Regions from separate parts of the Phosphitispora fastidiosa genome, predicted to be linked through region 2. Evidence: riboswitches for the same ligand, from Rfam matches in the RefSeq annotation. Region 2 holds a riboswitch; each other region holds the start of a gene.
What was found. Region 2 has a riboswitch for cyclic di-GMP ahead of Ga0451573_RS15625 (Flp family type IVb pilin). Riboswitches for the same ligand answer to the same signal wherever they lie in the genome.

Region 1 (4,332 bases), on a different contig from region 2:
CAATTACCTGGTTAACAAGAGACACCGTGACCTGGAGAAAAACACGTCAGGGGTGTAATGTATGGATAGATTGAAGTGGCTTTACCCCGGTATGCGCATTAAGCGTTGGATGTTCCTGGCTTTTGCCGGGGCAGTCTGTTTTGGGGCCGGGATAATACTGGTGACAAATAAATTGCACCATGTCCTCCAGGGCTCCCCCCTGGCAACAGGGCTCCTCCTTCTTGCGGTGGGAGCTTTTATGGTGTGTTTAGGGACACGGAATACCCTTAATTCATTAATAAAGGCGCTCGCCCCGGGGAGAGAAGAGGATGTTGCCGGTCTTATCTACCGCAAGCATCACCTTAAGCGGGGTCCCAAGGTCGTTGTAGTCGGGGGAGGGACCGGCCTGTCGGTGCTGCTGCGGGGCCTGAAAAAATATACCAGCAATATTACAGCTATTGTTACTGTTGCTGATGACGGAGGCAGCTCCGGGAAACTCCGGGGTGAATTTGGGATACTTCCTCCGGGAGATATCAGGAATTGCTTGGTTGCTCTGGCAGATAAGGAGACCCTGATGGAAGACCTGTTTCAGCACCGGTTTTCCAATGGTTACGGTCTGGCAGGTCACAGCATGGGGAACCTGCTGCTGACAGCGATGACTCAGGTTGTGGGTGATTTTGGGACAGCAGTGAGGGAGATGAGCAAGGTCTTGGCTGTCAGGGGTCAGGTTTTACCTGCTACCCTGAAGAACTGCTGCCTCTGTGCTGAACTTGAGGATGGCAGTATTATTGAGGGTGAATCAAAGATTCCGCGTACAGGCAAAAAGATCAAACGGGTATTTCTTAAGCCTGGCGACTGTGAGCCTGTCCCGGAAGCATTCCGGGCCATAGCAGATGCAGACCTGATCATACTGGGTCCGGGAAGCCTGTATACCAGTGTTATCCCGAACCTTTTGATACGGGGCATGGCTGATGCAATAGCCGCTTCACCGGCAGTGACGGTTTATGCCTGCAATATTATGACACAGCCGGGTGAAACTGAAGGTTACACGGCAGCGGACCATATTAGGGCGATTCACCGCCATGCCGGGTCAGGATTGATTGATTATGCTATTGTCAATGTCCAGGAAATTCCCCGGAAGCTGCTGCGAAAATATCAAAGGGACGGCGCGGTGCCGGTTAAGGCTGACCTGCGGCAGATAGAAGAAATGAAAGTAAAGCCTGTTAAAGAGGACCTGGTTTTTGAGAGTGACTTGGTGCGGCATGACCCGGTAAAACTGGCAGAATCGGTGATGGGCCTTGTCGGTAAGTTAGGACTGGGTCAGGAGAAATCCCTGCTGCAGGGCTTTTTCCTGGTAAAGCAGAAGGTAAAAGGAATGTAGACATTACTAAAACACGACATTTTTTTTGAAAAAAGAAGGGAATTAGACGCGTTTTGTCGAAAAAACAAACACGAGCTTTGAGTCATAATTAAGTAGGAGCGCCTACTATTGAGAGTAGGATCTCTTGTTCCGGCATCTGTTAGTACCATCCGGTACCGATACTGTATGGTACAGGGATGTCTTTTGTTTTTTTTAAGAAGGTGTTGCCTGCGCCGGCCACCCCGGAAGACGTGGAGGAGATCTGGTGTCAAACCGACCTGACTGCACTTATGCCCGACATATACTGTTGAGTGAAACCAAAAAGATCTGTAAGGAACTGTTTGGAAAGGGTCCTGAGAAAGTCAGGTTGCGTATTGCGGGTGATGTTGTAGTTATTGAACTTTTTTGTTTCCTGCGAGCTTCCGAAATCCAACTGATAGGACAGCAGCCACAAAAGGCCGGTCTTGTTAAAGCATACCGGCAGGCAGTATTTGAATGTATGAAAGAAGAAGTGGAACAAAGAGTGGAGAATGTACTGGGCTGTAAAATAATAAGGCATTTATATGAAATAGATGTGCCGGCAAATTTCGCGATAAATGTGTTAATACTGGACGAACCATTTTAAAAGTAAATAAAATGCTTGAAAAAGGTAAACCTGCTAAAGGCAGGGGCACAAAGCCAAGGGTCTAAGGCAGTCATCTCCTGGAGGATAACTGCTTGGCGGAAAGGCTTATATTTTGGGAAGCGCAGCCTGAATGGCTGAAATTCTCAGTTGACATCTATGGTTCCAATCGGTCCGAAAAACGGACTGCATGGTATCTATGGATGTCTTTTGCTATTTTTGATAGGTATAAATCAGTTTGGCGGGAGGTGAGCAGACGTTCCAGAGTAACGGATTACTCTGCAGAAAAGGCTGTACTAATTTACAGGGAGGTTGGAAGAATGAAGAAAAAAGGCTTAGTGAAACTTAAAATCAGTACCAAACTTGTTGGCAGTTTTCTGGTTGTATTGCTTTTAACGGCTTTTATCGGGGTAGTGGGGATAATGCAGGCAGACCAGATTAACGGAAATGCCACCGAAATAAGTGACAACTGGATGCGCAAGACCAGGATTGTTGGTGAGCTAAACGGCTATAACGCGGATTACCGAATTTATATAGTCCAATACGCCTTCTCGGCTTACCGCGGGGATGTTAATAGCACTGCGGGGTATAAAACGCAAATTGATAAAAGTGTTCAGGATTTTGAAGCAAAAATTTCTGAGATCGAAGGTCTCGTGACAACAGAAGATGGAAAAAAGGTGTTTGCTGATATCAATTCAACCTGGAAGGAGATGCTGGAGACTGATGCCCGCCTCATGGAACTTGTTACTGTCGGTAGGAACGCTGAGGCACTGGCCCTTCTGGAGGGTGAGTCAAGGGCGAGGTATGATGCCGGCAACAAGGTATTGGATGACTTCGCCGTATTAAACAGGCAGGAAACCGATGCACTTGTATCCAGTAATAAAAGCGCTTATGACATAGGAAGAAATACCAGCATTATTACCATTTTTATTGCCCTGGCGGTGGGATTGTTACTGGCTGTATTCATGGCCAGAAGTATATCAAAACCTGTTACCCAGATGGCCAGGGTTGCCCTAAAACTTGCTGACGGGGATCTCACTGTAGAGGAACTGCGTGTCAAATCCAGAGATGAAATCAGGGACCTGGCAGAATCATTTAATAAAATGGTCAGGAATCTCAGGGAACTTATACAGGGGATTAATACCACCAGTGAATCTGTTGCTGCTACCAGTGAGGAACTTTCTTCCAACGGTGAGGAGGCTACTAAGGCAACTCAACAGGTTGCCAAGGCCATTGAGCAGATAGCTATGGGCGCAGGGGAACAGTCCAGAAGCGTTACTGATACCGTTAAGGTTGTGGAACAGGTATCTCAGGCTATCGAACAGATAGCATCAGGCGCCCAGGAACAGAGCAGAAGTGTGGTTAATACTACGTCTATGGTTAATGAGATGACCGACAAAATTGAACAGATGGCACGGGGAATGGATAAGGTAAAAAGTTCCTCAAAGCAGAACGGGGAAGTGGCTTCTGCAGGGGGACATGCTGTGGAGAAAACTGTTAAAGGTATGCTGGGGGTAAAAGGAGCAGTTTTTGAGACTGCCCAAAGAATAAATGAGTTAGGTGAACAGTCCCAGAAGATAGGGGAAATTATCGAGGTAATTGATGATATTGCCGAGCAGACCAACCTGCTGGCCTTGAATGCTGCTATTGAAGCTGCCAGGGCCGGTGAACACGGAAAAGGGTTTGCGGTAGTTGCCGACGAAGTGCGGAAACTGGCTGAAAGGTCAGGTAAAGCTACAAAGGAAATTGCTCAATTGATAACCAGCATTCAGCAGGGTACTGAGGTAGCGGTAGAGTCCATGCAGGTAGGTACCCGGGAAGTAGAGGAAGGGGTTACACTTGCTGAAGAGGCCGGCAGTTCCCTGAAAGAAATAGTTGACGGGGTAGAAACCGCAGATGAGCAGGTAAACCGTATTATGAGCCTTATCAAGGAGATTCTCTCCTCCAGCCGGGAGGTTTCAGAGGTTGTTAACAATGTCGCTGCAATAACAGAAGAAAATACAGCAGCAACTGAACAGATGGCTGCATCCGCAGAGCAGGTAAATTCTGCAATGCAGAGTATTGCTTCTGTCTCCGAGGAAAGTGCTGCCGCTTCCGAAGAAGTATCCGCTTCTACCGAGGAACTTAATGCCTCTGTGGAAGAGATTTCGTCATCATCTGAACAACTGGCTAAAATGGCCCAGGAACTTCAGGATATGGTGGCCCAGTTTAAAGTGTAATATGCAGGATTTGGAGGTGAGGTAATGGAGTACAATACATCAGAAGGAAAACAGTATGTTGTGTTCAGACTGAGTATGGAAGTCTTTGGCTTGGAGATAAACAGGGTAAAGGAGATAATTATTTACCAGGAATATACTAATATACCTGGTGC
Region 2 (4,332 bases):
TGTTAAAAAATCTGCTTATTAAGTTTTGCATTTTTGAACACCTCTTTTCATCTCACCAAATCTGATGAGGGCCCCAGCAAAAGAGGTTTGCCGAAACAATGATACATGGAACCCACAATCAACCAATAAGTTTGACGCTGTTTAAATACGATCCGGTAATAGAATCATCCGTTTCCCCAGATACCGTATAATTGACATATCTCACATAAACATCGTTTTCCAGCCCGTGCCCGACAACCTTCTCCAGGAAAACACTGGCAAAACCAACAATCTGGACACCTTCATTGGGAAGGACGCCAAGGTTACGATAAACAGGAATTAATACTATCCGTGGGCTGTCCGGATTGTAATCACTCCAAGATTCAATGATTTGGTCAATTCGCGTCTGAATACCTTCAATAGTAGGCCCGGTGGCATTTCCGGGAGCTTTCCCTACAATATCATTAATAGCCACCAAACCATCATAACCATTTAGAGCTGCCTCCTTATAGTCATCTTTTCCTGATTGACCCGGATATTCCATAATTCCTGTCCATCCTGTGCTTGGATTACCGACCTTAATAATATATTGGTGTCCATGTTCCAGAGGAAGCAAGCTTTCATCGATCCCAAGGGGAATCAGCCCACTTATTTTTGACACAGGAGAAATTTGGGCAGCGGCTGCTCCATCTACATTGGCCCTATCTAAACCTAACACTTTTGCAAAATGAAGTTGTACAGGTTTTTGTATCTTTACCGTAATTTCCCTGTTGTTGGGCGAAAAAGCAATAACAAGATTGTCAGGCTCATTAGCATTAATACTGTTTTTTTGAAGATACTCTGACACCCGGGCCGCAGCCTTTACAGTATCAGGCAGTTCCTGGGCACCCGCCAAAGCAGCGGCATCAGCTCCACGGGCCACCCTGGTGAATTCCAGATAAAGGAGCCCTCCATCAACCGCCAGCGCTACAAACCCCAGCAGCACTGTGAATATTATCGCAGAAATAACGACAACATTTCCATTTTCCCCGGTTATCATCCTTCTGAACATATCCATACCGTCACCCCTCCACTCGCATAGTTGTCTGGGAGGTAACAACAAAAGGGTCTCCTATAATCGGTCCAATTATTGGAGCAATTATATCCACTGGATATGACACAGTAACCTTAACGGCACTACCCCGTGGTCTTCCACTCAAGGTGGCCGGGGGATCAATTGCTATGCCCATGGAAGCAGTATCAAACTGATCAGCATTAGTACCGCTTTCCACAGCATTAACAATTTCCGTATCGGTTCCCCCTACAGCGCCTTCTCTGGCTCCTTCACGTGATAGATTTGTTACTATCATGTAGGTATTCAATATACGACCAAACTCTACAATACCAAAAATCAACATAAGAAGAATTGGCAGTACCAAAGCCATTTCTACAACGGCCTGGCCCCGCTGATTTCTACGAAAATCATGGAACCATAACATTTTCATCACCCCACCAGGTACGCTGCCAACGTACCAATTCCAATTGCTAAGCCGTATGGCAGGGATTCGTGGAATTCGGCTTTATCCAGGTTTTTCAGGGTATTCACTTTAAAAACACTGGTAACTAAGACTAAAAAACTTGTTCCGATACGTTTTAGTGTTGCAAACAACCTTTTCTGCTTAATCAATACACAGACAGCCAGAACCCCCCCTGCAATCCCGGTAGCCAAAAACGCCTTGCATACAAATACTGTTCCTTTCATTGCCCCTATGGCACCAAGCAGCTTTACATCCCCTGCCCCAAACCCGCCGAGCACAAAGGGAATAAAAAGCAAAGCCATACCTGCTCCCAGGCCCTTCAGGCTGAATAGGACACCACTGCTACCGTCATTCAGTAAATTAAGCAACAGCCCGGCAAGCACCCCGGACAATATTACTACATTGTAAATTTTTCGTTCCTTTAGGTCCGTGTAAACAGATATTATTACAATAGCTGCTACAGCAATATCTATCAGGTTGGTAACCTGAACTGTCAATGGCATCAACCCTTTTCGAAAACAGGCCCTACTTGCTGAAAAAGTAGGGCCTGTCATTTTTAATACACGTAACCATATCTTCTTTATGACCACTCCATCCCGGCAGCGGTACCATAGTAATATTTCACTTTGGGCCCATACCTTTACGTCACCGTTGAATAGAGGATGGGGCAGTGGATTGTCCACCGCCCCGGTACAAATTATCTTAAGGAGTCGGTGCAGTTCCGTTCAGGCCATCACTGATTGCTGTAAATTTTTCTATCAGAGTGTCGCCCATGGTAATTAAAACAGCGATAACACCAATTACAATTAGCGCCAAAATCAGTCCGTACTCGGTCATGCCTTGGCCTCTTTCTTCACTCCACAATCTTTTAACCATTGATAACATAATTATTACCTCCCTCAATTTTTTTTGATTTATTCCGTCCTTGTTTTAACCAAAACATAAAACCCTTCTCCACACTGCCTGTAGAGAAGGGTTGCTTTTTATACACTCCCCCCTTTGGCAGCCTGGCGATCATAGTGTTACCACCTTAGACCCATGGCTTTGCGCCGCCGTCTTTCAACGGCTTTGCCTTTTTCACTGAAGGTATCATTTTCAGTTTTATTTTAACACATTTCTACTAACTGTACATCGACCCTGGGTCTTATTTTTATATAGGACCGTGGTCCTATATAAACTCATTTTAGTACCCCCCAGTATCGACTCAACCGTTCTGATAATCAAACTGTAGTTTACCGAACTCGTCAAATTAAAACAATAAACAATATCACTGTGACACAAATCCATTACCTTTTTGGGGACACCTTTTTCTTCCCCACAGCAGGCAAAAAACCTTAGACCCGGGTAGTCCCTTGCCAGCCGTTCCAGAATCAGGCCGGTCTTATCGGCAGACCCAAAATCAAAAACCACAACCTCAATTGGAATAAGATAGCCGTATGCAAAAATTTCACGTACCAGGCCTTCGATAATGCCTTCCTGATTCCTCACCATCAATACCAAACTTGTCTTTTGAAAACCTTTACTGTTCCCTGACTTCTTGCACATCACCACCGTCCGTGTATAAATTGTGAAACAATATATAACAATTAACAGTACGGTTGCCCCAATTAACCAGCCAAGGTGCATTGTTTTCACCTCTCATAAGATTATTCCTCACACCATCTTATGAAAGAAAGGTCTCAGCCGCTAATCAGATAAGTGATAAACAGGGGCGTCCCCCTTTATTATTTTGGGAACCGAACTATTAAAGGCAGTGGAAAGAACAAAAACCTTTCTCCAAACTGCAGTCAAGAGAAAGGTATAGTTACCCCGGCTCTTTTTCGGCAGCTTGGCAGTCATAGTGTCAGACACCTTAGACCCATAGCTTTGCGTCACCGTCTTTCGGCGGTTTTGCTATTATCGACAGAGATGCTATATTAAATTCACACAACTAATTTATTTTATAATACTATATTTTACCAAACTTGTCCACACTTTTTTCTAATTTTTTCTTAGAAAATAATTTTCCTTCACTATAAATTTTTTTCACTATAAATTTATTTCACCCTGTTATTGCATTTGCCGCCTAAAGACTGACTAGCTTCAATTTAACTGCAGATATTACCGCCTGGGTCCTGTCTTCTACGTTCAGTTTCCTGAAGATGCTCGTAATATGATTTTTCACCGTTTTCTCACTGATAAAAAGGTGGCTGGCAATATCCTTGTTATGTACGCCGCTGGCAATGTATTTCAATATCTGCACCTCTCTCGCAGTAAGGCTGACATCCAGGCTGCCCCCCGGACACCGTGAAGCAAGGCCGCATGGCCCATAGTTCCGCTCTGCTTCACTGCTTTCCTGGCCCAGTTCCCTGCAGAGCATTGCCGTAATCCCCGGGTGGACCACCATCTCCCCTTTATACACTGCCTTAATGGTTGAGGCCAGGGCATCTGGATCAACATCCTTGAGTATATAGCCACTGACCCCCGCCCGGATAACCTCAACTACCTTTTGCTCGCTGTCTTCAACAGTAAGCGCAACCACCTTGATATCGGGGAACCTTTGTTTAATTTGCTTTGTAGCTTCAAGACCATCCATCCTAGGCATGTTAATATCCATGATGATAATGTGAGGGCTTAATTGTGCAGCTTTTTCGATGACCTCTTCTCCATCAGCCGCTTCACCGACAACATCAAGTGACGGGTCAAGCCTTATAACCTTGACAAGCCCCTGGCGGATTAGCGGATGGTCATCAGCAATCAGAACCCTGACCCGGTCCATATAACCTCCTCCTACCTGGCTACCGGAACTACAAAATAGACCTTTGTTCCCTTACCCAGTTTAGTCTCAAGCTTCATC
Region 3 (4,332 bases), on a different contig from region 2:
CTGAAACTTTTATTAATTAATTATATACTTTCTTAACAAATATTTCAAGTATAATTGTTTTAATTTGCTATGTGTTTAACCTCTCTTTGATCAAGACACAAAAAAAAGACCGCATCGTGTGCGGTCGCTTCAGAAAAAAGGAGGTTCGAGGAATGTTTAATAGACTTCCTGGGTTTTCTTATGGGTGGTTCCAAAAATCCCTGCATCCTGGTCAAATACCTTCCAGACTGTATCCATGGTGACCCATCTATCGCCAATCCGGACCTCGTTCCAGGCGTGCCCGTACCAGGTTCCCCCGGTCCCGGCCTCTCCGATTACGGTCCTGGCTTCAATCCCTTCGGCCCGGCACATTGCGGTAACCAGGTTTGCGTAGTCCCGGCACAGCCCTTTTTGGGTCTGTAGAGCCTTCACAGCGCCGTCATTATCATAAAATTCACCGCGGCGAAACTTGTCCATGTCATAAACCATGTTTTTGCTGACCCACTGGAAAATGGCTTTGGTCCTGCTGTAGTCATCCCCGGCTTGTCCTACTATCTGCCGCGCTTTATTGGTTATTACTGGGTTATTGCTTTCAATCCCCCATGAAGGGAGCAGATATCTCTTATCACCGTTGTCAGTGTTCTCAATCTGTGCTCTGGCCAGCGAATCATACGCAATCGTACCGGCCTGACCCGGTTTTACCAGGTTGAAATCCACCCGGTATGTGCCTTGTCCAAATCTCAGGTATACAGCCCCGGCAACCGTATTGCCAACTTTAGGGTAATAGTAGTAGGTCTGGTCATCACCCAGAACAGTCCTGACAATTATTCCTGTATATTTTTCGGTAACAGTACCCTGGAAACCGAACCAGGTATCAAAGCTGTTACTAGCCAGTGTCACCGAATTACCTTCGGTGTAAGGGGAAAACCATCTGATGTTTGCCTCCCCGGCAAATGCTGTCGGAGCAAATGTAGTGATAAGAATAATAGCAGTTGAGATTATCAGAATCCTTCTAAGCAGCCTGAAATCTTTCACGGCCAAAACCTCCTTCGGTAACCCGGCTATCTGGAATATCCAGACCCGTGGCTTTGCGTCCCCACCTCTCGATGGGTTTGCCTTTATCGGGAGTGACAGTGTTTCCAATCTGGAAAAACTCTTCATTTCCCAATATAGTTTTGGTGAGTATTCACTTTGGTAAACAATTAAGCCTGTCTCCGGGTTCCGGAAACAGGCCATGAAATAAACACTGCCTAAATATAACTCCCCGGTAACCCGGCTATCTGGAGTTACCCAGACCCGTGGCTTTGCGTCCCCACCTCTCGATGGGTTTGCCATTATCAGAATGAGTTGTTAAATTATTTTCATTTTTATTATACACCTGTATTTTAAATAGCGCAAGAGTTTTTGTTTAATTTTGTCAAATCTTTGTCAGATTTTGTTGAAATGCAGCATTACAGCAGCTACTCCCCATTTCCAACAGCAATCTCCTTCATGAAATCACTACCCCCCACCAGTTCCTTCAGGTATGCCGCAAACGGCCCTCCCAAGTCAGTGCGGGCCAGGGCGAATTCAACAGTTGCTTTCAGAAAACCCATTTTATCACCCACATCATAGCGCTTTCCTTGAAATACATGGGCATACATCGGCTTTTGTCCTGCCAGAACCTTGAGGGCATCTGTAAGCTGAATCTCACCACCTGCTCCAGGAGTAGTGTTTTCCAGGAGTTCAAAGATCTCAGGTTCTATTATGTACCGGCCAAGTACCGCAATGTTGGACGGCGAAACCTCAACAGCAGGCTTTTCCACCAGGCTGTGTACTTTCACTGTCTGTATGCTGTCATCCCCTTCGGGGTCAACAATACCGTATTTGTTTACTTCCTTTTTGGCTACCCTTTGTACCCCAAGGACAGTGCCGCCTTTTTCTTCATATACGTCCATAAGCTGTTTCAGGCAGGGCTTTTCACTGACAATAACATCATCACCCAGCAGGACGGCAAACGGTTCATTACCGATAAACTTCCGGGCACAATATACCGCATGCCCCAAACCGCGCGGGAACTTTTGACGAACATAGTGAATATCCACCATTTCAGAAATATCCCGGACCAGGTTAAGCAGTCTGGTATTCCCCTTTTGTTCCAGGAGAAGCTCTAGCTCCAGAGTGTGGTCAAAGTGGTCCTCTATTGCCCGCTTACTGCGACCCGTAATTATCAGGATATCCTCTATCCCCGAGTTCACTGCTTCCTCCACAATATACTGGATTGTCGGTTTATCAACTATTGGCAGCATTTCCTTGGGCTGGGCCTTGGTTGCCGGAAGAAACCGTGTCCCCAGTCCGGCAGCCGGAATAATAGCCTTACGAATCTTTTTCAAAACAATCACCCCCAAAACATAATGGTATCAGCTTTGCTAACAGCTTTTAAAACAGCTTATTGCATGGTCATTTGCCTAATACTCCCAGTTGAAGTCCGGAAGCCCCGCCCGGAGGATCCTTTCCTTTAAATCACCGGTTATAAAAGCCAAACCTTCCGGTGTCCTGGCCTCACACCTGGCTACCAGAGCCGGTTGGGTATTGGAGGCCCTTACCAGACCCCAGCCATCGGGATAGATTATCCTGACCCCATCAACAGTGATTGCATCATAAACCCTAAGGACCTGCTCCCGTATTTTCTCAACAATGCCAAACTTGATCTCATCAGGGCAGTCAATTCTGGTCTCAGCCGTGCTGTAATACTGCGGCAGGTCACCCAGCAAGCTGGACAGGTTTTCATCAGCATGTGACAGGGTTCGCAGCAACCGCCCGGTGGCATAAAAAGCATCATCAAAACCATAATACTCATCAGCAAAAAACATATGTCCCGACATCTCCCCGGTAAACAGGGCATTAAGTTCCTTCATCTTAGCCTTAATCAGTGAATGGCCCGTCTTGTAAAAGTATGGCCTGCCACCCAGCCTCTCTATTTCGTCCACCAGAGCTTGGGAGCATTTAACCTCTATAATGGCCTGCTGCCCGGGATTTTTCCGAAGAATCTCCCTCCAATAGAGCACCATCAGCTTATCACCCCAGATAACCTCTCCGGTATCATCAACCACACCGATTCTGTCAGCATCTCCGTCATAAGCCACACCAACCTCGGCCTGCTGTTTTTTTATTTCTTCCACCAGGTAGGTAAGGTTCTCTCTCTTCACCGGGTCTGGGTGGTGATTGGGGAAATTTCCGTCAGGCTCACAGAAAAGGGGAATTACCTCACACCCCAAAGATGTCAGGAATTTTTCGATATACATGCTGGCAGCGCCGTTGCCGGCATCTGCCACCACCTTCAACCTGCGGGGTCCAAGTTGAATTTTGGAAGACAGCATTTCAAGGTATGTTTCAGAGATATCAGCTCCGGTTACGCTGCCTATGCGTCCGGTTCCAATGATAGCGTCCTCCTCAATGATCCTCTTTATCTGCTGTATGTCCGCACCATAAATTGTTGATTTTCCACACGCCATTTTCATCCCGTTAAACTCCCCGGGGTTATGGCTGCCGGTAATCATAATTCCTCCGTCAAAATCCATATGATGCAGCCCGAAATAAAACATCGGGGAGGTCACTATGCCAATATCAACAATATCCAGACCTACAGAGGAAAGCCCCTTGATGAGGTCTTCCCGGATAACCGGTGTCGACAGGCGGACATCACCACCGATCAGAACCTTGTCAACTCCCCTGCCCAGAACAAAGGTGCCATAGGCCTGTCCTATTTTGTGTACCACCGGCGGGGTCAGTTCTGTTGCAGCAATACCCCGAATGTCGTATTCGCGGAATATCGCAGGATTAATATGCATCTTTGGTCCTCCTGTACATTTATGTAATAACAAATAAGTAATTGTACAAGCACCTGTAAAATTCCTGCCTGGGTTGGTAAAACCACATATGGAGATATTTACCACTAGAAAAGCGCGCATATTTCAGTTCCCTATGCGCGCTCTTTCCTGTAGCACAAAAAAAGAGCGCAATCAGCGCCCTTTGATCGGTTCAGCTTCTGCTTTAGTGGGTGGAGCCAACTTTAGCTTTTGGCTAAACCAAAACTGTCATGTGTTTAACTATTGATTTATTCTATATATATTATACGCCAATTCCTTTAATTTTTTAAGGTTTGTAAAATTAAAATTTTTAAAACAATTTGTAAATTTTCTATTAACAAACTAAAACAGGATGCCATATATGCAGCATCCTGCCTGACTATTTGCTCTTTGCTCATTTAAATCAATGTCCACTGATAAATTTGGTTTGAGGTTCTAATTTCTGATCACCATATTTAACGGCAGCCGTATAGTATGTATCCAGTTTTACCGGGTATTTTTCGGC

Region 1: linked by a shared signal. The riboswitch ahead of Ga0451573_RS05845 (methyl-accepting chemotaxis protein) and the one ahead of Ga0451573_RS15625 (Flp family type IVb pilin) in region 2 are both predicted to bind cyclic di-GMP.
Region 3: linked by a shared signal. The riboswitch ahead of Ga0451573_RS02820 (transglutaminase-like domain-containing protein) and the one ahead of Ga0451573_RS15625 (Flp family type IVb pilin) in region 2 are both predicted to bind cyclic di-GMP.

What each region holds. Positions count from the first base shown of each region.
Region 1 is NZ_JAHHUL010000004.1:106,560-110,891, reverse strand. It holds gene rapZ (RNase adapter RapZ) at 1-58, shown strand, start outside; gene Ga0451573_RS05855 (gluconeogenesis factor YvcK family protein) at 62-1,360, shown strand; gene Ga0451573_RS05850 (Na-translocating system protein MpsC family protein) at 1,605-1,964, shown strand; cyclic di-GMP riboswitch class I at 1,978-2,064, shown strand; gene Ga0451573_RS05845 (methyl-accepting chemotaxis protein) at 2,057-4,180, shown strand; gene Ga0451573_RS05840 (chemotaxis protein CheW) at 4,205-4,332, shown strand, end outside.
Region 2 is NZ_JAHHUL010000019.1:82,392-86,723, reverse strand. It holds gene Ga0451573_RS15645 (pilus assembly protein TadG-related protein) at 1-31, opposite strand, end outside; gene Ga0451573_RS15640 (pilus assembly protein TadG-related protein) at 119-1,036, opposite strand; gene Ga0451573_RS15635 (TadE/TadG family type IV pilus assembly protein) at 1,041-1,457, opposite strand; gene Ga0451573_RS15630 (A24 family peptidase) at 1,463-1,993, opposite strand; gene Ga0451573_RS15625 (Flp family type IVb pilin) at 2,199-2,381, opposite strand; cyclic di-GMP riboswitch class I at 2,495-2,579, opposite strand; gene Ga0451573_RS15620 (glycosyltransferase family protein) at 2,598-3,122, opposite strand; cyclic di-GMP riboswitch class I at 3,316-3,401, opposite strand; gene Ga0451573_RS15615 (response regulator) at 3,562-4,254, opposite strand; gene Ga0451573_RS15610 (sensor histidine kinase) at 4,266-4,332, opposite strand, start outside.
Region 3 is NZ_JAHHUL010000002.1:93,520-97,851, forward strand. It holds gene Ga0451573_RS02820 (transglutaminase-like domain-containing protein) at 157-1,014, opposite strand; cyclic di-GMP riboswitch class I at 1,028-1,106, opposite strand; cyclic di-GMP riboswitch class I at 1,243-1,322, opposite strand; gene galU (UTP--glucose-1-phosphate uridylyltransferase GalU) at 1,440-2,351, opposite strand; gene Ga0451573_RS02830 (phosphomannomutase/phosphoglucomutase) at 2,427-3,809, opposite strand; gene Ga0451573_RS02835 (hypothetical protein) at 4,231-4,332, opposite strand, start outside.